4 regions of the Streptomyces sp. NPDC051677 genome follow, and region 3 is predicted to be linked to each of the others. Evidence: riboswitches for the same ligand, from Rfam matches in the RefSeq annotation. Region 3 holds a riboswitch; each other region holds the start of a gene.

Region 1 (5,455 bases), on a different contig from region 3:
GGTGCAGGCCGATCGACACGATCCCGGTCGCCAGCACCGCGGCCCCGGCCGCCGGTGGCCGCCGCGCCCACCAGAGGCGCAGAGCGGAGCCGGGAGAGGGCGCGGGCGAGGGACGAGCCGAGGAGCCGGGCATGCGCCCGATGCTAAGGAGCACGCCACACCCCACGAGCGGGGCACGCGCGCGGGCGGCCAGAATTACGCGCGGGTGCAGGCGCGGAGCAGGGGCGCGCGGGGAGGCCGTGAGCGCGGGGTGTCCGGGGGCGCGGGGTGTCCGGGGGCCCGTGCAGGCGCGGGTCGTGCCACGCCGCCGCTCAGCGTGGCCGGCCCTCGCCCCCGCCGGCGGCGAAGCCCACTGCCCGACTCCGCCTTCGCCTCCGCCTTCGCGAACGAACCCCACGCGCGCGTGCGCCCGCCGCGACGCTCACGCGCGCGTGTCCGCCACGCAGGCCACGCGCGCGTGCCCCACCGGAAGCGGCTCGCCTACGCGCGCACGTCTGTGCTCAAGCCGGGCGTACCACGCTGTGGATGATCGACTCGCCGGCGTAGTAGATCGACTCCTCGCGGACGTAGGCGCCCGGCTTCGGGGCGTGGATCATCATGCCGTTGCCTATGTAGACGCCGACGTGGCTGACGTCGTCGTAGAAGAAGACCAGGTCGCCGGGCTGGGCATCGGCGAGGGAGACCGTGGTGCCGGCGTTCACCTGGTCGTAGGTGGTGCGCGGGAGGGTGACGCCGGCGGCCTTCCAGGCGGCCTGGGTGAGGCCGGAGCAGTCGTAGGAGTCGGGGCCCGTGGCGCCCCAGACGTACGGCTTGCCGATCTGCGCGCGGGCGAAGGCGAGCGCCTTCTCGGCCTTGGTGGCGTACGAGGAGTCCGCAGGGGAGGTGGACCCGGTCCCGGTCCCGGTCTCCGTGCTCGACGAGCCCGCGCCGCTCTCCTGCTGCGCCGCGGCCTGGTCCGCGGCCTGCTGTCGGGCGAGTTCCGCCGCCTGCCGGGCGGCCTCCTCCCGCTTCTGCGTCTCGATCGCCGCGAGGCGGGCCTTCTCCTGGGCCGTCAGCTGGGACAGCAGCTCGCGCGCGTCGCCGAGCTTCTTCTGGACGGTGGCCTTGGCGGTCTTCAGGTCGCTCTGCGTGTCGGTGAGCGATGCGAGGCTCTCCGTGGCCTCCCGGCGCTTCTGCATCGTCGCCGACTGCTCGGTGACGAAGTCGTCGACCGCACCCTTCTGGCGGTCGGTCAGCCGGCTCATCAGCTGGTTCTGGTCGAAGTAGTCCTGCGGGGTGTCCGCGAGCAGGAAGGTCGCCGTGTCGGGGGCGGAGGCGCCGGTGCGGTACTGGGCCGCGGCATAGGAACCCAGCTCCTCCCGCGCCTCGTTGAGCTTCTGGGTGCGCTGCGCGACGTCGTCCAGGAGGTTGTCGACCCGCTTGCGCTGCTTGGTCGTCTTCTCCTTGGCGGCGTTGTAGTTCTCGGTGGCCGACTCCGCCTGGCGATAGAGGTCGTCGACCTTCTTCTCGACCTCCTCCAGGCTGGGCTTGCCGTCGTCCGACGGGGTCGCGTTCGCCGTCTGGGAGAGCAGGGCCACGGACGTGAGCGCGGCGGTGGCGAGAGCGGGCGTGCGGATGCCTGCCACGCGCGGGCCCGCGGAGCGCGGCTTGCGGTGCTGCGACGCCAAGGGAGGCGACTCCTTCCAGTGCTCCGCCTACCGGGTTAGCTGTCGGGTTCGGGCGGGTAGATCATCGGAAGGGTTGCCCTACGGCCGCCTCCCCGAGAGGGAGTTGGGCCGATTCACCCCAGGGTTTCGGTGGGTCCCCGGCTCCGGCTGGCGCGAGCGGGCGCGTCGGATTCGGCGGAGGCCGCGCGGCCCGGCGGGGTTCGCCGGTGCGGGTCGTACGGCCTGTCCGGCACGGTAGCCAACTCGTGTGGCCCGTGTGAAGGTTGATGGGTGATATGCCCGATACGTCTTCGTGACCTCGGGCTGTGGTCTCGTGCTTCGACCATGTCCGTCGCGGATCGTGACGGCGGTCTGCCGGAGGGTGAGTGGGGGATGTTTCCGGGAGGGCGGCCGGTTGTCAGTGGCGCCCCCTAGACTCGGAGAGCGATGAGCAGCCTCTTTGACGACAGCTTCCTGGCGGACCTCCAGGGCCCCCGCGCCCACGAGGACGAACCCCCGCCGCCGCCCGAGGACGATCACGGACCGGAGTCGGTTCCGGACGATCTGTTCGGCGGGAAGTTCGACGTGCCCCCGGACCGGGACGCCTACTACCGCGACGGCGCCCCGCGCCCGGCGCTGGACGCGGCGGCGCTCCTGGAGGGGCTGAACGAAAACCAGCGCGCGGCGGTCGTCCACGCCGGCACCCCGCTGCTCATCGTGGCCGGCGCCGGCTCCGGCAAGACGCGCGTGCTCACCCACCGCATCGCCCACCTGCTGGCCGAGCGCAACGTCCACCCGGGGCAGATCCTCGCGATCACCTTCACCAACAAGGCCGCGGGCGAGATGAAGGAGCGCGTCGAGCAGCTCGTCGGCCCGCGCGCGAACGCGATGTGGGTGATGACGTTCCACAGCGCGTGCGTGCGCATCCTGCGCCGGGAGAGCAAGAAGCTCGGCTTCACGTCGTCGTTCTCGATCTACGACGCCGCCGACTCCAAGCGCCTGATGGCCCTGGTCTGCCGTGACCTGGACCTCGACCCCAAGCGCTACCCGCCCAAGTCCTTCAGCGCCAAGATCAGCAACCTCAAGAACGAGCTGATCGACGAGGAGGACTTCGCCGCCCAGGCCGCCGACGGCTTCGAGAAGACCCTCGCCCAGGCCTACGCCATGTACCAGTCGCGGCTGCGCGAGGCGAACGCCCTCGACTTCGACGACCTGATCATGACGACGGTCAACCTGCTGCGCGCCTTCCCGGACGTCGCCGAGCACTACCGCCGCCGCTTCCGCCACGTCCTCGTCGACGAGTACCAGGACACCAACCACGCCCAGTACGCCCTGGTCAGGGAGCTGGTCGGCACCTCCGAGCACCCCGTCGACGTGCCGGTGAACGAGTACGACGTGCCGCCCGCCGAGCTCTGCGTCGTCGGTGACGCCGACCAGTCGATCTACGCCTTCCGGGGCGCGACGATCCGCAACATCCTCCAGTTCGAGGAGGACTACGCGGACGCGACGACGATCCTGCTGGAGCAGAACTACCGCTCCACGCAGACGATCCTGTCCGCCGCCAACGCGGTCATCGAGCGCAACGAGTCCCGCCGCCCCAAGAACCTGTGGACCAACGCGGGCGCCGGCGCGCGCATCACCGGCTATGTCGCCGACACCGAGCACGACGAGGCGCAGTTCGTCGCCGACGAGATAGACCGACTGACGGACGCGGGCGACGCGAAGGCCGGTGACGTCGCCGTCTTCTACCGCACCAACGCCCAGTCCCGTGTCTTCGAAGAGATCTTCATCCGGGTCGGCCTGCCCTACAAGGTCGTCGGCGGCGTCCGCTTCTACGAGCGCAAGGAGGTCCGGGACGTCCTGGCCTACCTGCGTGTGCTGGCCAACCCGGAGGACTCGGTGCCGCTGCGCCGGATCCTCAACGTGCCCAAGCGCGGCATCGGCGAGCGCGCCGAGGCGATGATCGACGCCCTGTCCCAGCGCGAGAAGATCAGCTTCCCGCAGGCGCTGCAGCGCGTCGACGAGGCCTACGGCATGGCCTCGCGGTCGACGAACGCCGTGAAGCGGTTCAACGCGCTGATGGACGAGCTCCGTACGATCGTCGAGTCGGGCGCGGGGCCCGCGACGGTCCTGGAGGCGGTGCTCGAACGCACCGGCTACCTCGCCGAGTTGCAGGCCTCCACCGACCCGCAGGACGAGACCCGTATCGAGAACCTCCAGGAACTCGCCGCGGTGGCCCTGGAGTTCGAGCAGGAATCCGGTGCGGGGGAGGGCGAGGGCGCGACGCCGCCCGGGCTCTCCGACTTCCTGGAGCGGGTCGCCCTGGTCGCCGACTCCGACCAGATCCCCGACGAGCAGGAGGACGGCTCGGGCGTCATCACCCTGATGACCCTGCACACCGCCAAGGGCCTCGAGTTCCCGGTCGTCTTCCTCACCGGCATGGAGGACGGCGTCTTCCCGCACATGCGCGCCCTCGGCCAGACCAAGGAGCTGGAGGAGGAGCGCCGGCTCGCGTACGTGGGCATCACGCGCGCGCGTGAACGGCTGTATCTCACCCGGTCGTCGCTGCGCAGCGCCTGGGGGCAGCCGTCGTACAACCCGCCGTCCCGGTTCCTGGAGGAGATCCCGGCGACGCACGTGGACTGGAAGCGGACGGGGGCGACCGCGCCCGTGTCCTCCGGCCCGGTGTCCGGGGTGGCCGCCTCGCTGTCCTCGTCCCGCTCGCGTTCCTCGGCCGCGGGCGCGTCCGGCTTCGCGACCCGCCGGACGGCGGAGAAGCCGGTGGTCGCGCTGACCGTCGGCGACCGCGTCACCCACGACCAGTTCGGACTCGGCACGGTCGTCGGCGTGAAGGGCACGGGCGCGAATGCGGAGGCCACGGTCGACTTCGGCGACACCAAGCCGAAGCGGCTGCTGCTGCGGTACGCGCCGGTGGAGAAGCTCTAGACGCGAGAAGGCCCGACGTCGGCGGCCCGCAGGCGAGTTGCCTGGTCGCGGTCGCTTACGTCGGGTTGAGTCCGTGGCTGCGCAGCCACGGCAGCGGGTCGATGGCCGAGCCGCCCGCGGGCCGGACCTCGAAGTGCAGGTGTGGTCCGGTGGAGTTGCCGGAGTTGCCGGAGTAGGCGATCGGGTCGCCGGCCTGCACGGTCGTACCGGAGGAGACGCGGTAGCTGGAGAGGTGGCAGTACCAGGTCTCCGTGCCGTCCTTCGCCGTGAGGATCAGCATGTTGCCGTAGGCGCTGTTCCACTGCGTCCGCACGGTGCCGTCGGTCGCCGCCATCACCGTCGTGCCGTACGAGACGGGGAAGTCGATGCCGGTGTGCTGGGACATCCAGTTGATGCCGGCCTGGCCGAAGTAGGCGCTGAGGCCGTGCTGGGCGACCGGAAGGGCGTACTTGGGGCGCAGCCGCTCCTTGCGGGCCGCCTCCGCCGCCGCCTTCTTCTTCTCGGCCTCCTGCTGCTCCTTGAGGTCGATGCGTTCCTGCGTCCGGCTGGCCCGGTCGGCGAAGTCGTCGGCCCCGGCGCTGAGGGTCGCGAGCTGGGCGTCCAGCTTGTTGTTGGCGGCGGACGGCTTCACCGGCTGAGCGTCCGGCGCGGACGCCGTGGTGTCCTTGCCCTCGCCGCCGGTCAGCGTGCCGACCGAGGCCGCGGCGATCCCGGCGACGCCCATCACGCAGGCCGAGGGCACGGCCACGGTCAGCAGGGCGGAGCGCTTCGCGGGCATACGGCGCCGGGAGCGGTTCGCGTTGCGGGCGGCCGCCCGTCCGAGCGGGGCGGGGGCGGCCTCCTCCTGGTCGTCGAGGAGCAGA
Region 2 (5,455 bases), on a different contig from region 3:
CCGACCGCCCTGTGGACGAACTGACGGTACACATTGTTCCCGCTCGGAACAAAGAGCGGGTGACAAACAGGCAAAGAGAGCGCGCAAGAAGAGCGAGCGGGGAGAGCGAGGGGGCGAGCGAGCGGGGAGAGTGGGCATAGAGAAACCCCGCCCCGGTGCGTACGGGGGAACACGCACCGGAGCGGGGAGCCCGTGGGGACGGGGGTGACCCTCACGAGGTCTTCAGTGTGCCGACCTCGGGTGTGAGGGCGCTGTGGCTTCTCTGAGCCTGCCCTGGGGAGCCGGGGCTCACTTCAGGTGCAGCTGCTGACCCGGGTAGATGAGGTCGGCGTCCTCGACGATGTCCTTGTTCAGCTGGAACAGCTTCTGCCAGCCGCCCTTGACCTTGTGCTTCTCGGCGATGGAGCTGAGGGTGTCGCCCTTGACGACCTTGTACTCGCCGTCGCCCTTCTTGACCTTCTTGCCGGTCGGCGTGGTGACCGTCTTGGAGGCGGCCGGGCGGTCGGTGGAGCGGGAGGTGCTCTGCTTCTCGGTCGAGCGGGTGCTGGCGCTGCTGTCCGAGCTGCTGGAGCTGCTGGAGCTGCTCGACGAGCCGGAGGAGCTGCTGCCGTTGTAGGCGGCGCCGGACAGGCCCGTGCCGCAGACCGGCCAGGCGCCCTTGCCCTGGGAGGCGAGGACCTTCTCGGCGACGGCTATCTGCTGCGACTTGGAGGCCTGGTTGGCCTGCGCGGCGTACTGCGTGCCGCCGTACGCGGCCCAGGTGGAGGCGGAGAACTGCAGGCCGCCGTAGTAGCCGTTACCGGTGTTGATGGACCAGTTGCCGCCGGACTCGCACTGGGCGACCGCGTCCCACTCGGAGGCGGTGGCGGCGGAGGCGTTGCCGGCCGCCATCAGCGGGGCGGCGATGGCGACACCGGTGACGCCGGCCAGCGCGGCGACGCGGGTGGCCTTGGACGGACGGCGGTGCTTGCCCTTACCGGAAAACAGCATGGTGGATCCCCTCACCGACGCCTGCGAGGTGAGCTGTCGGGTTCGGGCCGGTTGAGTTGCCCGGCCGCGCTCTCGCTTTCGCGATGCGCGACTTCACCCCAAGCCGCTCCGGTCAACTGCCCGGTGCGGCGCTTACCTTGGGTCCCCCGCTCCTGCCTACGGCGCTTGACGCGACGACTGTTCCCGGGCTGCCACTGGCAGGATTCGGCGTTGCGACGGCCGGGGCTCGGGTTGCCGAGCGGGACGACCGTAGACACGCGATCCGCGGAATTTCAAAGACGATCAGGGCTTCTGAGACTCATCCCACACTTTCACCAAACCGGACATTCGGCGCGAAATGTGACGTGAACTCCCGCTGTTTTTCTTGGGTTTTGCGCCCTATTCAACCCCTGTGTCAAGGGTCTGACCGGGGGCGATGTCGCTCGGGTCGGCGCCGATGAGGTCCTTGTTCTCGGCGTAGAGGGCGCGCCATCCGCCGTCGAGGCCAAGGGAGTCGGCGATGGAGGCGAGCGAGTCGCCCTCCTGGACGACGTAGGTGGCCGCGGCATGCCGGCCGGCGGAGGCGGTCGTGGCGCCGCCGACGGCGTCGTCGGCGCTCTTGGTCGTGTTCTCGTCTGCGGTGGCGCCGCGATGCCGGCCCGAGCCGAGGGAGCCGGTGTCGACGAGGCTCCAAGAGCCCGCATCCTGGACCGACTTGTCCGGGTCGTCCGCTTTCGGGGTTCCTGTGGGCGAGCCGCCGGTCGCCTGCGCGTCGCCCTGGCCGCCGGAGCCTTCGGACTTGCCTGCGTCCGCGGAAGGGGAAGGCGAGGAGGGCGAAGGGGACGAAGGTGACGCAGAGGGCGAACTCGATGAATCACCGGACGAGTCGGACGACCCGGAGGATTTGCCCGAACCGTCGCCGCTGCCCGAAGAGTTCGAGGAGCCCGAGGAGCCCGAGGAGCCGGACGACCCGGAGGATCCCGACAACCCCCTGGACAGGTCGGACAATCCGGAGGAAGCAGATGAGTCGGACGAGTCGTCCGCCAGGCCGGTGTCCACGCTCTGCGCGCCGTTCGCCTGGGTGAGCCCGGAGGTCAGCCCGCAGGTGCCCCAGGCGCCGATGTTCTCGGCCGCGAGCAGTTTCTGCGCCACGGCGATCTGCTGGTTGCGGCTGGCCAGGTCGGGGCGCGTCGCGTAGTCGAGCCCGCCGTACGTCTCCCACTGCTTCTGGGTGAGGCTCAGGCCGCCGTACTCGCCTTCGCCCTTGTCGACGGCGCTCCACGAGCCGCCGGTCTCGCACTGCGCCACCTTGTCCCACACCGTGCCGTCGGCGGCGCTCGCGCCCGAGGCGGCGAGCAGCGGGATGGCGATGGCGGAGCCCGTCACTCCGGCCGCGACGAGGAGCGCCGGGGCCTGGCGGGGGCGACGGTGTCGACCGTTCCCGGAGAGCATGCGAGGGGCCTTTCTCTGGACAGCAGTACCGGCGCGGCGGGTGAGACGGGTGAGACTGACGCGTCGCGCTGACGCATGAACGTATCGGCAGACGATCACTTGTCACAAGTTAATGCCGCGCAGATCACGTGAAGATCACAGAGGTGAGGGACGGTCACCTTCGCTTCTCCGAATGGTCACACTCCGGCTGACGAGTGGTCAGAAGTGCGCTCGGAGTGCGCAGGAGTGAACTGCACCGGCAGGGTCCGCAGGCCCCGCATGATGAGCCCGCCGCGCCACCTCAAGTCGGCCGGATCCACGGCCAGTCGAAGGTCGGGCAGCCGGGTCAGCAGCGTGGCCAGCGCGGTCTGGCCCTCCAGCCGGGCCAGCGGGGCGCCCAGACAGTAGTGGATGCCGTGGCCGTAGCCGAGGTGCTGGTTGTCACGGCGGGAGAGGTCGAGCGTGTCGGGGTCCGTGAAGCGGGCCGGGTCGCGGTCGGCGGCCGCCAGGACGACGAGGACGGGGTCGCCGGGCGCGATGTCCTGCCCGCCGATGCTGAGCGGCTCGGTCGCGAACCGCCAGGTGGCGAGTTCGACGGGTCCGTCGAAGCGCAGGAGTTCCTCCACACCGGTCTCCAGCAGGTCCCGCTGCCCGGCCGCGAGGGACGCCTGCAACCGCACCCGCTGCTCCGGGTGGGACAGCAGCGCGTGGAGCCCGTTGCCGATCAGGTTGACGGTGGTCTCGAAACCGGCGAAGAGAAGGATGAAGGCCATGGCCGCGGCCTCGTTCTCGGTGAGGTGCTCGCCGTGGTCGGAGGCGCGGATCAGGCCCGAGATGAGGTCCTCGCCGGGGGCCGGCTCGGCGGGGAGCCCGGCGCGCTTGCGGTGGATCAGCTCCAGCAGGTAGCCGCGCATCTTCTTCACCGACCGCGCGACCCCGCCGCGAGGACCGCCGCCGTGCCGGATCATCATCCCCGCCCAGTCGCGGAAGTCGTCCTGGTCCTCGCGGGGGACGCCCAGGAGGTCGCAGATGGCGTAGATGGGGAGGGGGAAGGCGAAGTCGTGGATGAGGTCGGCCTCGCCCTCGGCGGCGAACCGGTCGATGAGACGGTCCGTCAGCTCCTGGACGCGGGGCGCGAACTCGGCGACCCGACGCGGGGTGAACGCCTTGCTGACGAGCCGGCGCAGCCGGGTGTGGTCCGGCGGGTCGATGTTGAGCAGATGCGTCATCAGCTCGGCCTTGCGCTCACCGGGGATGCCGGTCTTGCCCTTGGCGTGCGCAAGTTCTCCTGACTTGCATGTCATGTGATGGTCGGGGTTCTTCGACAGCCGGCCGTCTGCCAACGCCTGACGTGCAAGGTCGTAGCGGGTGACAAGCCAGGCGTCCACGCCACTCGGGAGCCTCGTCCACCGCACAGGCTCTGCGTCCCGCATCTGCGCGTAGGTGGGGTAGGGGTTGGAGGCGAACTCCCATGAGAAGAGTTCGGGTACGCGGGGCTCGTCGTGGTGCATGTGACGAGCCTACGTAGCAGCCCGACCGGCATCCCTATATATAGGGGCGCAGTACGCCACGCTGCGACAGCACCCCCGGACCCACTTCCGGGGGTGCTGCTGTGTCTGACCTGCGAAAACGCAGAAGCCCCGCTCGCTCCGAGGGTGGAACCCGGAATGAGCGGGGCTTCAATGTCCGCCTCCGCACCCCGTTGGGGGACGGGATGCAGCTTCCTGGGCGGACAACCTCCCCGTCGACGTACGGGGAGGGATCTGGACGCGGACGAGGGTGCGGGGAGTCGGCCGACCTCACATCAACCTCAACCCGGACCACCCCCGCCGCGCCCCCACAGCCGACGCACGGGCGCCGACCGCGGGTCTAGGGTGCGGGCGGCCCCTCGGGCTCCTGATCGACGATCGGCATGCTGGCGTTCTCGGTGCTCGGCACGCTGAAGTTCGTGATCGCGTGCGTTCGGAACGTGGTGTGCCACGGCCGCAGAACCAGGTGCTTACTGGCCCACTCGACAGGGTCCATACCGTCCACTATGGGCACCATGTCGACACACCCGGAGCACTCCACGTAGCGCGCGGTCCATACGTCGTCGAGCTCCTCCGACGATCGGACTTCCGGGAAAGGATTCCGGCTCACCTGCTCCCCCTCACGCGCTTCGTCTCGGCGTACGTCGCCTGGCGCACGACGTCGGGGGACGCGGCCCATTCGCGCCCTCCCCCGACGGGACGTAGGTAGACCCGTCCGCCCAAGCGCTCCCGGAACTCCCCGAACTTGTCCCGCGCGGTGTCCTTCATGACCGTGCCGACGGGCGGTGTGTGCGTCACTGGGACCCCCCATGCGCCGATTCCTTGTGCCGGCGCATCTTCACGACGATGTCCGACGATCCCGACGGGTCGTAGCTCTCGCTTCCCGGCGTCGTAGCCCGCACCCATTGCCGCTCGAACGCGGAGCACGTCGCGCACCCGGGGATCGGTGCGGGACGAGAGAACACCAACGGGTCGGGAAGTTTTGAGCCCTTCTGTAACGCCATCCCTGCACCTCCTGAGACGTCTTGGGCAACGACTCGAAGCTATGCGGGAGGGGGAGCATGGTTCCACGAAGTTCTATGAGGTTCTACGCTTCTTCATCCGAGCGAGGCAATGGCCGACGAGATGCGGGCGCGTGCTTCGGTGCCGTAGACAGCAAGAGCCGTCATTTCGTCGAAGGCATGGGCGTACTGCGCGATCTCTCCGGGTGCCGTCACCGTCACTGCTGCCGTTAGCAACTCAACGTGCACGCGCCCTTCGTCGAAGACAGTGAATGTCTCCAGCGTCCACATGCCGCGTGCTCGGCCGGCGGGGATGATGCCGACGGACACGGCTGGAAGCGCCATGACGGAGAGCAGATATCCCAGTTGCCCAGCCGTCGTAGCTGCATCGCCTACGACGTGGCGGAGGACGCTCTCCTCCAGGACGACCGCGAAACGGTGGTCACCCTCCCGGATGACGTGGGACCGCTCGACGCGCGCGGCAGCAGCGTCCGCAACGTCGTCAGGCGTGCCGTGCACGCGCGC
Region 3 (5,455 bases):
GTGGCGCGAGGCCCTGCGGATGCAGCAGCACCCGGGGAACGCTCACCGGCGGTACGAGTAGCTGCGGGGCCACGCCGGCGGTGAGCGCGTGGAAGGCGGCGTTGGCCGAGACGAGGTCACCGTGCCGGTCGACGACCACCGCCGGGTAGGGCAGGTGGCCGTGCAGGATCCGATCGAGGGCGGTGCGAATCGGTTCGAGCTGGGGGTTGTCCATGCGGGTCTGCGGGTAGGCCGGTGCGAATCCGGCCACAAGGAGCAGTTCGTTGCGCTCGCGGATCGGCACCTCCAGGGATTCGGCCAGCCGGATGATCATCGAGCGGCCTGGGGTCGACCGTCCGCTCTCGATGAAGCTGACGTGCCGCTGCGTGGTTCCGGCGCGCATGGCTAGTTCCAGCTGGCTGACGCGTCGCCGGATGCGCCACTCACGCAACGCGTCGGCGAGCCCGCCTCTGGTCGATTCGCTGATCACCCCTCTTGTGTAACCCGCCCGGCTGCTGATCGGCGATTCCCTGCGGGGAATTGCCGCGCGACAGCCGGCGCAGCACTGTCGTTGCGGCACGCCGACCATGCACAACCGAGGGGAACAACCATGGCCGATATCGACATCCGCAACCTCACCGACCGCTACGTCGCCGTGTGGAACGAACCCGATGCGGAGCGTCGCCGCACCGCGATTCGCGAGCTGTGGTCCGCCGACGCGGTCCATGTGCTGCAGCCTCCCCAGGAGATCCTGCAGACCGCTGAAGGGCTGGGCTTCGATCGTCTCGTCCTGGAGGCGCGCGGGCACCACGCGTTGGAGTTCCGGGTGACGCGCGCCCACGAGGAGTTCGTCGCGCCGGGCGCCTTCGTCTTCCGGTCGCGCGGCAACGCCGACCGGCTCCACGACGTCGTCAAGTTCAACTGGGAGATGGCGCCCCAAGACGGTGGCGAGGTCGCCGGCGTCGGGCTGGAAATCCTCGTTCTCGGCCCCGACGGCCGCATCGTCAGCGACTACCAGTTCATCGAAGGATGACCGCGATGACGGCGACACCCCCCTCGATGGCGCGCAGCTATCACGTCAGCGCCGGCGACGGTATCGACGGCCTGTCACTGCGCACACACGAACCACGCACACCCGGGGAAGGGGAGGTTGCGGTCGCGGTCCACGCCACCTCGCTCAGCTTCCGTGAACTTCTGGTGGTGCGGGGGCAGTACGTGCTGCCCGTCAAACCGGACGTCATACCGGTCTCGGACGGTGCGGGCGAGGTCGTCGCTGTCGGGCCAGGCGTCCGGCGGGTGCGCCCGGGCGACCGCGTCACCGCCGCGCTGTTCCCGCGGTGGCTGGACGGCCCGCTGGAACCGGCGTACCTGCCGCAGCTGGGTGGCTCGCTCGACGGAATGCTGACGGAGCTGGCCATCCTCCCAGAGGACGCCCTCGTGCCCATCCCCGAACACCTCTCCTATGCCGAGGCGGCAACTCTTCCCTGCGCCGCCGTCACGGCGTGGAACGCCCTGACCGGCGACGGCCGCGGAGTCCAGCGTGGACAGACCGTGCTGGCCACGGGCTCCGGCGGCGTGTCGCTGTTCACGGTGCAGTTCGCCAAACTCCTGGGCGCGAGAGTCATCGCCACGACAAGCCGCGCGGACAAGGAACAACGCCTTCGCGATCTGGGCGCCGACGAGGTCGTCAACTACCGCGACACTCCCGACTGGCACGCCACCGCCCGCGAACTCACCGCCGGGCGAGGGGTCGACCGCGTCGTCGACACCTCCGGAACGCTGGAGCAGTCGCTGAAGTCGGTCGCCGTCGACGGACACATCGCCTTCGTCGGGTCCGTCTCCGGCAACTGGGCACCGGTCGATCCCCGTCTGCTGTTCGGCGCCGCCGCTACGGTCCGGGCGTTGGCCGTCGGCAGCCGCGCCCAGTTCATCGCCATGAACGACGTCATCACCACGCATCGGCTCCGACCAGTCATCGACCGAGTGTTCCCATTCGAGGAAGCGGCCGCTGCGTACCGGTACTACGAGTCGGCCAGCCCGTTCGGAAAAGTGATCATCAAGACCAGATAGCTGGCGAGCCTTGCGTGGTTTTTTGGGGAGGGGGACGCCGCCAGTGCGGGACCGCAGGAGGACGCGGGACCGGACGGGGAGTGCGGGACCGGAGGGGAATGCAAGCGAGGAGGAGGGGCGGGGCCCGAGGGCGCGGCGGGGCCGGACGGGAGGGCGGGCGGGCGAGGAGGAGGGGCCGGGCCCCGAGCGCGTGGCGGGGCCGGACGGGAAGGCGGGCGAGGAGGAGGGTGCGGGGCCCGAGGGGGTCAGCCGGCTCGGTGGACCACTGCGTCGCAGAGCTCCATCAGCGCCGCCTTCGCGTCGCACTCCCGCAGCGGCGCCAGCGCGGACCGCGCGTCCTTCGCGTACCGCACGGTGTCCCGGCGGGCCTGCTCCAGCGCCGGGTGCGCGCGGAGCGCCTCCAGGGCCTCGGCGAGCCGGGCGTCGTCGCTCAGGTCGGAGTCCAGCAGCTCGCACAGGGCGATGTCCTCGGGCAGCGACAGCCGCGCCGCCCGCTCCCGCAGCCGCAGCACGGGCAGCGTGGGAACGCCCTCGCGGAGATCCGTCCCGGGCGTCTTGCCCGACTCCCGCGAGTCGGACGCGATGTCCAGGACGTCGTCGGCCAGCTGGAAGGCGACGCCCAGCCGCTCGCCGTACTGCGTCAGCACGTCGACGACGGTCTCGTCGGCGCCCGACATCATCGCCCCGAACCGGCAGGCCACCGCCACCAGCGAGCCCGTCTTGCCGCCGAGCACGTCGAGGTAGTGCTCGACCGGGTCGCGTCCGTCGGTCGGACCGGCCGTCTCCAGGATCTGCCCGGTGACCAGCCGCTCGAACGCCTCCGCCTGCACCCGCACCGCCTCCGGTCCGAGGTCGGCCAGGATGTGGGAGGCGCGCGCGAAGAGGAAGTCACCCGTGAGGACGGCGACGGAGTTCCCCCAGCGGGCGTTCGCGCTGGGCACCCCGCGGCGCACGGCGGCCTCGTCCATCACGTCGTCGTGGTACAGCGTGGCCAGGTGGGTCAGCTCCACGACGACGGCCGACGGCACGATGCCCGGCGCGTACGGGTCCCCGAACTGCGACGCGAGCACCACGAGCAGCGGCCGGAACCGCTTCCCGCCCGCCCGCACGAGATGCTGGGCGGCCTCCGTGATGAACGGAACCTCACTCTTGGTGGCTTCGAGCAAGCCTTCCTCGACAGCCGCCAATCCGGCCTGGACATCGGCTTCCAGAGCCTGGTCCCGCACGCTCAGCCCGAACGGCCCGACGACGGTCACGAGGGGTCTCCTGTCTGCTGGTGTCTAGTGGCGGTTACGCGGTTTGTCGATAGGTCTCTGCCATCACTCAAGTCAGCGTATCCGGTCACGTTTCGATCACCGATAGCCCCCACGGTTACAGGCCAGGTGGTATCGGATCACGCCCGATATGTTCTTGATTAAAATATATGAGCAGATATTTATGGAGTTAGCCGGAAGTGATGACTTCCATCCGACGGCGCCATCACCGTCGCAGCTGCCACCTCCACCCCCTCCCCACCTTTACCGACTTGGCGTTAATGCCCGATTCGCCGCACTTGTGGACGCTGGTGACTTGACTCACTCCCCCCGCTGGACCCGCCTGGCCTCGCCATTCACCGATCCTCCACACCTCCAAGCAAGTTGAGGCTTTGCACCCACAAAGGATCAAGCACCCCATAGGTCACAGACCAAGGTCAATAGGGGTGATCTGTGAATCTGCCACTTGTTCCGGACATGTGCTCTCGCATACGTTCCCGGCCTGTCGGGCGGAACGCCGAATCCTGCCGCCGCCCGTACACCCACCGAGAACGCGCGGCAGGAGCGGGGGAACCAGGTAAGTCGCCGGTCCGGATGTCTCAGACATATCGGTACGGCTCGGGGTGAAGTCGCGCCCGTCAGGACGCGACCGGGCAGCTCCCGCCCGAACCCGACAGCTCACCTCGCAGGCGCCGGAGAGGAAATTCGTCATGCCCGCTGCCGCTCAGCCGCGCCGCACCCGTCGTAACCGTCTCGCCCGCACGCTCACCGTCGCCGCCACCGGCGCGGCCGTGCTCGCCCTCCCACTCCTCGGCGCGACCGGCGCCTCCGCGGCGACCCCGACCGTCGTCACCGCCACCAGCCTCGGGTACGCCAACAACCTCGACGGCTGGATCCGTGCCTCCCTGCAGGTCATGGCCCAGCACGGGATCCCGGGGACGTACAACGGCATCTACCGCAACGTCATCCGTGAGTCCTCCGGCAACCCCTACGCCATCAACCTCTGGGACTCCAACGCGGCCGCGGGCATCCCGTCCAAGGGCCTGCTCCAGGTCATCGACCCGACCTTCAACGCCTACCATGTCGCCGGCACCTCCTGGGACTCCTACGACCCGGTCGCCAACATCACCGCGGCCTGCAACTACGCGGCCGCCCGGTACGGCTCGATCGACAACGTGTTCGGCGCGTACTGACAGATCCCCATAGGGCCCTGGGGGTCTACAGGTCCTACAGGTCTGCGGGTCCTACGGGTCTTACGGGTCTTACGGGTCTTACGGGAACAGTCTTTCGAGGACGACGGCCACGCCGTCGTCCTCGTTCGACGTCGTCACCTCGTCGGCCATCGCCTTCAGTTCGGGGTGGGCGTTGGCCATCGCGACTCCGCGCGCGGCCCAGTCGAACATCGGGATGTCGTTGGGCATGTCCCCGAAGGCGACGGTGTCCTCGGGCCGCAGGCCCAGGTGTTCGGCGGCCAGGGCCAGGCCCGTCGCCTTGGTGATCCCGCAGGGCTGGAGCTCGACCGTGCCGGGCCCCGACATGGTGACCGTGGCGAGCGAGCCGACCGCCGCGCGGGCCGTCGCCGCCAACTCGTCGTCGGACAGGGTGGGGTGGCGCAGCAACACCTTGCTGATCGGCTCGCACCACAGGTCGTCGCGTCGGTCGACGCGCAAGGCGGGCAGGGTCGGGTGCGGCATCCGGTAGCCCGGCTCGATGAGCGTCAGCCCGTCCACGCCGTCCTGGTCGACGGCCGCGTACAGCTGCCCCACCTCCGCCTCGATCTTGCCGAGCGCGGTCTCGGCCAGCTCCCGGTCCAGGGTGACCGACCACAGCAGACGGTCCGCGCCGGCGTCGTACAACTGCGCGCCCTGTCCGCACACCGCGAGCCCCCTGCTGTGCAGCCGGTCGAGCAGGGGGCGCACGCGGGGCGCGGGGCGTCCGGTGACCACCAGGTGGCGTGCGCCGGCGGCGGCCACCCGCGCGAGCGCGTCGAGGGACCGGTCGGAGAACGTGTCGTCGCCGCGCAGCAGCGTTCCGTCCAGGTCGGTGGCGATCAGGGAGTACGCGGAGTACGGGGTGCGCTCGGCATATGCGGTGGGTGCGGCCATGATCAGAGAATACGGATGCCGTACCCCCCTGGTTCGACACGAGCCGAA
Region 4 (5,455 bases), on a different contig from region 3:
GTACGACACGATCCGGTACGTCACCTGCGACGTGGAGACGACCTGTCTGGGCCAGGCCGGTTCGTCGGCGGCGGTGCTGCTCGCGGCGGGCACGCCGGGCAAGCGGTTCGCGCTGCCGGGCGCGCGGATGACGATCCGCCAGCCGTCCCTGCCCGAGCCCGTAGAAGGACAGGCCAGCGATCTCGCGATCCAGGCCGACGAACTGGCGCGCATCCGGGCCACCCTGGAGGGGATGCTCGTCCTGCACACCGGGCGCAGCCCGGAGCAGGTCAGCGCGGACATCGAGCGGGACAAGTTCCTCACCGCCCAGGAGGCCATGGAATACGGCCTGGTGGACGGCATCATCACCACCCGCAAGACCTCGGCCGGCGGCCAGGGCGGGAGGTGAGGGGCCGATGGTGCCCGAGTTGCCGCCGCTGCCCGCGCTGACGCGCGCCGAGGCCGAGTTGATCGACGGTTACCTCGACGTCGTCGACCTGCTCGGCCGTATCAACCCCGCCCACCACGGCGACACGTACCGCGGACTGCGTGCCGCCCAGGCGCTGGTGAGCAAGGCGGTCGCGCTGCGCGACGCGCTGACGCTGATGCACCAGCGGGGCGAGAACGAGCTGCACGCTCCGACACTCGCGCGGGCGCTGCGCGTCCTGGACGGGGAGCGCCGTGCGGCGCGCGTCACGGTGCCTCCGCTCTCCGACAGTTGACGCGAGGCGACCTGGGCCGGGCGGACCGCGCCCCGAGCGTGCCGTCCGGCGCGGAGTTGAAACGGACCAGACGAGGGACCCTCGTTCGGCGTAGCGTGCGCTGTCTTCCCGGGCCGGTAGAGGTTGCGCAAATGGGCGCTCTTCGGGCGGAATAAAGGGCTCCATGGCTGGTCCGGGGCCCTGTGGCCGCCTTGACACCTGATCGGCCATCAGGGTGTCCACCCGAACGGGTGAGTGGTGAGTAACCCCACAAATCCCCGGTTCCATTGGGATTTTCGGACATCCGTGAGCCAAGATCCCTGACTGACGACAAGCCCCCGCCACAAGAGGCGGGGCGGTCCGGGCGGACGCCGAGTCCTGCCGCCGCCCGGATGACCGGTCGACAGAAGTGCATCGGCAGGAGTGGAGGACCCAAGCACGACGGGTCGCCGGAACGGTCACGCCATGACCGGGCCGAGCAGCCCTTGGGGTGAAGCCGCGTCAGCGGCCGGGCAACTTCGCCAGCCCGAATCCGACAGGTCATCCTTCACAGGCGGCTGACGAAGGGTTGCGCATGACTGCGCTCAATCGTGTCCCGTCGCTCATGGTCCGGGCCGGTACGGCCTCGGCCTTCGCCATCGCCGCCGTCGGCGGCTCGGTCGTGGTCCCCGGGCTCGCCCCGGACGCCTCGGCTGCCACACCGGCGACGAAGGCGCTCCAGATCGCGGCCTCCAAGAAGGGCGCTCCGTACAAGTACGGGGCCACCGGGCCGAAGAGGTTCGACTGCTCCGGGCTCACGCTGTACTCGTACAAGAAGGCGGGCAAGACCCTGCCTCGGACGGCGGCCCAGCAGTACAACAAGACGAAGCACATCTCGGCGTCCAGCCGCAAGGCGGGCGACCTCGTGTTCTTCCACTCGGGTTCGAACGTGTACCACGTCGGGATCTACGCGGGTAACGGCAAGATCTGGCACTCGCCGAAGACCGGGGACGTGGTGAAACTGCAGAAGATCTGGACCAAGAGCGTCTGGTACGGGCGGGTCCGCTGAGCCATCGGGTCCACTGAGTCTCCCGGGGTGGCGCCGGCGTCCCTGACGCGCCGTCACCGCCCCGGGATCTCGCCCTCCGCCGGGGCAGTCAGGGCTCCGGCCACCGGCTCCGCCGCCGGGACGGTCCACGGGAGTTCGACGATGACGGTCTTGCCGCCCTCCCGGGTGGGCCGCACTCTGAGCTTGCCGCCGCACTCCGCGGTCAGCCAGCGAATGATCACCAAGCCTCGGCCGTTGTCCTGCTGGACGGCGGCCGGCAGCCGTTTCGGGAAGCGCGGGTGGCTGTCGGTGACACCGATGCGCAAGTGTTCGTCACGGTCCAGGACGAGGTCCACCGTGAAGGTGGGTGACTGCCCGAAGGTGTGCTGTACGGCGTTGGTGGCGAGTTCTGAGACGATCAGCCGGACGGTGTCGGCCGCCTCCGTGTCCCCCGGCAGACCCCACTCTTCGAGGGCGCCGGCCACGAAGCCGCGGGCCGTGGAGACCGAAGCGGGATCGCTCGGCAGAGTGACGGATGCTTCCAGGTGATCTGCCATGGCGACGTCGTCCCTTTCCCACGGGACCGAAGTCCGACACGGTGCGTGTGGTTCGAGTACGGTCCCGGACTGGTGCTTCTTCGCCAGACTGCCATTACCGCGCCGGTCACGGGTGGCGATCCACCAAGATATGCATATATCTGTCGCTCGATGCGGTGAACTCTGCGACGACAGAGCGTATTTGGACGGCCCGTAAGGACTAAGGAGGAGCCCATGCAACACGGTCCCGCGGTGCGCCGCCGGAAACTGGGCGCCGAACTGCGCACGCTGCGCACCCAGGCGGGCCTCACCAGTGGTGAGGCGGCCCGGCTCGTGGGCTGGCACCAGTCCAAGGTGAGCCGTATCGAGACCGGCACCAGTGGGTCAAAACCGGCCGATGTGCGGTTACTCCTCGACGTCTACGGCGTAGTCGATCCACAGCTGCGGGAGCTGATGCTGGCGCTGGCGGGCGCCGAGGGCAGCGGCGGTCGGGACCACTGGTGGCACGCCTACCGCGGGGTGCTGCCGCCCACCTACCGTGACTTCATCAGTCTGGAGTCCCAGGCGAGCGCGATGCGCACGCTGGAGACGAGTGTGGTACCGGGGCTGCTGCAGACGCCCGAGTACGCGCGCGCGGTGACCAGGGCCGCAGTGGAGGGCGCCGACGAGGAGCGGCTCGACACCCTGGTGGAGGTGCGGCTGGCCCGCCAGGACGTGCTGCGCGCGCAGCCGCCGCTGGAGCTGAACGCGGTGCTGGACGAGGCGGTGCTGCGGCGGGAGGTGGGCGGGCCCGAGGTGATGGCACATCAGCTCGGTCGGCTGGCGGAGGCGGCCCGGCTGCCGCAAGTGAGACTTCAGGTCCTGCCGTTCGCCGCCGGGGCGCATATCGGCCTAACCGGCCCTTTCGTTATCTTCTCATTTTCGCGCACTTCTGATCTGGATGTGGTTGTTCTCGACCACTTGACGAGTAGCCTCTATCTCGAACGGAAAGAAGACCTCCAGGCCTACACCGAGGCCTTCAACGCCCTTCGGGCGCACGCCCTTTCGCCCGGGGACTCATCGGATTACATCGCCGCGATAGCCGACGGCGCGTAAGGAGGCACCATGTCCGCACTACCGCGGAACGTACCTTCCAGTACCGATCCCGATCATCTCCCGCAGGTGCGGTGGCTGCGCAGCAGCTACAGCACGGGAGCGAACAACTGTGTGGAGACCGCCCGGCCGGCCCTCGGCCCCTGGGCCGGCCTGCTCGCCGTACGCGACTCCAAGGACCCGGCCGGCCCCGCCCTGCTCTTCTCCCCCGAGAGCTGGACGGGTTTCACGGCCGCGTTCCGCTGAGCGCACCGCAGCACAACGCACCGCAGTAGTCGGCAAGCGGTGCTCAGCGGCGACCCACGGCCGTGTCACGCCGACTCATGGTCGTGTCTCGTCGATCACCCGTACAGCGCGTTCCAGCTCGGCCCCGGAGAGGTCCGCACGGGCGGTCAGCCTCAGGCGTGAGACGCCGTCGGGCACGGAGGGAGGACGGAAGCAGCCCACGGCCAGGCCTGCCGACCGGCAGTCCGCCGCCCACCGCACGGCCTTCTCCGGGGACGGAGCACGCACGGAGACGACCGCGGCGTCCGGACGCACCGCCTCCAGACCCGCGGCCGTCAGCCGCGAGTACAGCTCGCCCGCCACCGCACGCGCGCGTGCCGCCCGCTGCGGCTCGCCGCGCAGCAGCCTGAGGGCGGCCAGCGCCGCGCCCGCCGCCGCCGGAGCCAGGCCGGTGTCGAAGATGAACGTCCGAGCCGCGTTGACCAGGTGGTCGATCACGCGCGCGGGGCCCAGCACCGCTCCGCCCTGACTGCCGAGCGACTTCGACAGCGTGACCGTGACGACGACGTCGTCGGCGCCCGCGAGACCCGCCGCGTACGGAGCGCCCCGGCCGCCGTCCCCGAGCACGCCGAGCCCGTGGGCGTCGTCGACCACCAGTCCGGCGCCGTGCTCCCGGCAGGCGGCCGCGAGGGCAGCGAGCGGGGCCGCGTCGCCGTCGACGGAGAAGACCGTGTCGGAGACGGCCACGGCCGGGCCCGCGTGGGTGCCGAGCGCCTTGCGCACGGCGTCCGGGTCGGCGTGTCCGACGACCTGGGTGGCGCCGCGGGCCAGTCGGCAGCCGTCGATGAGCGAGGCGTGGTTGCCCGCGTCGGAGACGATCAGCGAGCCGTGCGGGGCCAGCGCGGTGACCGCGGCGAGGTTCGCCGCGTACCCGGAGGAGAACACGAGGGCCGCCTCGAACCCGCAGTGTTCCGCGAGCTCCCGCTCCAGCTCGCCGTGCAGCTCGGTGGTGCCGGTGACCAGTCGGGAACCGGTCGCGCCGCCGCCCCAGGTCCTGGCGGCCTCCGCGGCCCCCGCCACGACCCGGGGATGCCGGGCCAGGCCCAGGTAGTCGTTGCTTGCGAGGTCGAGGAGCGGCGAGTCGGCCGGGCGGGGCCGCAGCGTCCGCACGAGTCCGGCGCGGCGGCGCAGCTCCGCCTGCTCGTCGATCCAGCCGAACGCCATGGGTCCTCCGGGGCTTTTGTAGGTAGCGGACAGACACTAGCGGCAGCGATCGCTACCCACGGTGTGGCAATACCCACACGTCGAAGCGGGTGTGTTGTGCGATCCCTACCTTGGCCCGAAGCGGGTGCGTAGGACAGGATCGGCTCTCATGGACCTGCTGAACACGCTGGTGGACAAGGGGCTTCGGCGCGAGCTGCCGACCCGCGAGGAAGCTCTGGCCGTCCTCGCCACTTCCGACGACGACGTGCTGGACGTGGTGGCCGCGGCCGGAAGGGTGCGCCGGCACTGGTTCGGGCGACGGGTGAAACTCAACTACCTCGTCAACCTCAAGTCGGGGCTGTGCCCCGAGGACTGCTCGTACTGCTCCCAGCGGCTCGGCTCCACGGCCGGGATCCTGAAGTACACCTGGCTCAAGCCCGACGAGGCCTCCCGGGCCGCCGCGGCGGGGCTCGCCGGCGGAGCCAAGCGGGTCTGTCTGGTGGCGTCCGGGCGCGGTCCCACGGACCGGGACGTCGACCGGGTGGCCGGCACCATCAAGGCGATCAAGGAAGAGAACGAGGGCGTCGAGGTGTGCGCCTGTCTGGGCCTGCTCTCCGACGGCCAGGCCGAGCGGCTGCGCGAGGCGGGCGCGGACGCCTACAACCACAACCTGAACACGTCCGAGTCGACGT

The links. A riboswitch is a leader RNA that binds a small molecule or an ion and turns the genes downstream of it on or off. The one in region 3 is predicted to bind cyclic di-AMP.
Region 1: another riboswitch for cyclic di-AMP. It lies ahead of ACIBAF_RS19045 (NlpC/P60 family protein); the one in region 3 lies ahead of ACIBAF_RS33505 (transglycosylase SLT domain-containing protein).
Region 2: another riboswitch for cyclic di-AMP. It lies ahead of ACIBAF_RS17435 (transglycosylase family protein); the one in region 3 lies ahead of ACIBAF_RS33505 (transglycosylase SLT domain-containing protein).
Region 4: another riboswitch for cyclic di-AMP. It lies ahead of ACIBAF_RS10580 (C40 family peptidase); the one in region 3 lies ahead of ACIBAF_RS33505 (transglycosylase SLT domain-containing protein).

Annotation. Positions count from the first base shown of each region.
Region 1 covers NZ_JBITCT010000014.1:178,873-184,327, forward strand. The annotation lists gene ACIBAF_RS19040 (tellurite resistance/C4-dicarboxylate transporter family protein) at 1-133, opposite strand, end outside; gene ACIBAF_RS19045 (NlpC/P60 family protein) at 501-1,667, opposite strand; cyclic di-AMP (ydaO/yuaA leader) riboswitch at 1,675-1,854, opposite strand; gene pcrA (DNA helicase PcrA) at 2,094-4,592, shown strand; gene ACIBAF_RS19055 (M23 family metallopeptidase) at 4,648-5,455, opposite strand, start outside.
Region 2 covers NZ_JBITCT010000013.1:58,788-64,242, forward strand. The annotation lists gene ACIBAF_RS17435 (transglycosylase family protein) at 289-990, opposite strand; cyclic di-AMP (ydaO/yuaA leader) riboswitch at 994-1,164, opposite strand; gene ACIBAF_RS17440 (transglycosylase family protein) at 1,369-2,421, opposite strand; gene ACIBAF_RS17445 (cytochrome P450) at 2,598-3,911, opposite strand; gene ACIBAF_RS17450 (hypothetical protein) at 4,270-4,425, opposite strand; gene ACIBAF_RS17455 (hypothetical protein) at 4,536-4,727, opposite strand; gene ACIBAF_RS17460 (helix-turn-helix domain-containing protein) at 5,027-5,455, opposite strand, start outside.
Region 3 covers NZ_JBITCT010000036.1:17,390-22,844, forward strand. The annotation lists gene ACIBAF_RS33485 (helix-turn-helix domain-containing protein) at 1-469, opposite strand, end outside; gene ACIBAF_RS33490 (hypothetical protein) at 590-1,012, shown strand; gene ACIBAF_RS33495 (NAD(P)-dependent alcohol dehydrogenase) at 1,018-2,049, shown strand; gene ACIBAF_RS33500 (polyprenyl synthetase family protein) at 2,295-3,305, opposite strand; cyclic di-AMP (ydaO/yuaA leader) riboswitch at 3,808-4,009, shown strand; gene ACIBAF_RS33505 (transglycosylase SLT domain-containing protein) at 4,013-4,495, shown strand; gene ACIBAF_RS33510 (HAD family hydrolase) at 4,574-5,407, opposite strand.
Region 4 covers NZ_JBITCT010000007.1:141,395-146,849, forward strand. The annotation lists gene ACIBAF_RS10570 (ATP-dependent Clp protease proteolytic subunit) at 1-388, shown strand, start outside; gene ACIBAF_RS10575 (hypothetical protein) at 396-701, shown strand; cyclic di-AMP (ydaO/yuaA leader) riboswitch at 1,072-1,251, shown strand; gene ACIBAF_RS10580 (C40 family peptidase) at 1,255-1,728, shown strand; gene ACIBAF_RS10585 (ATP-binding protein) at 1,782-2,264, opposite strand; gene ACIBAF_RS10590 (helix-turn-helix domain-containing protein) at 2,478-3,338, shown strand; gene ACIBAF_RS10595 (DUF397 domain-containing protein) at 3,348-3,581, shown strand; gene ACIBAF_RS10600 (8-amino-7-oxononanoate synthase) at 3,657-4,784, opposite strand; gene bioB (biotin synthase BioB) at 4,933-5,455, shown strand, end outside.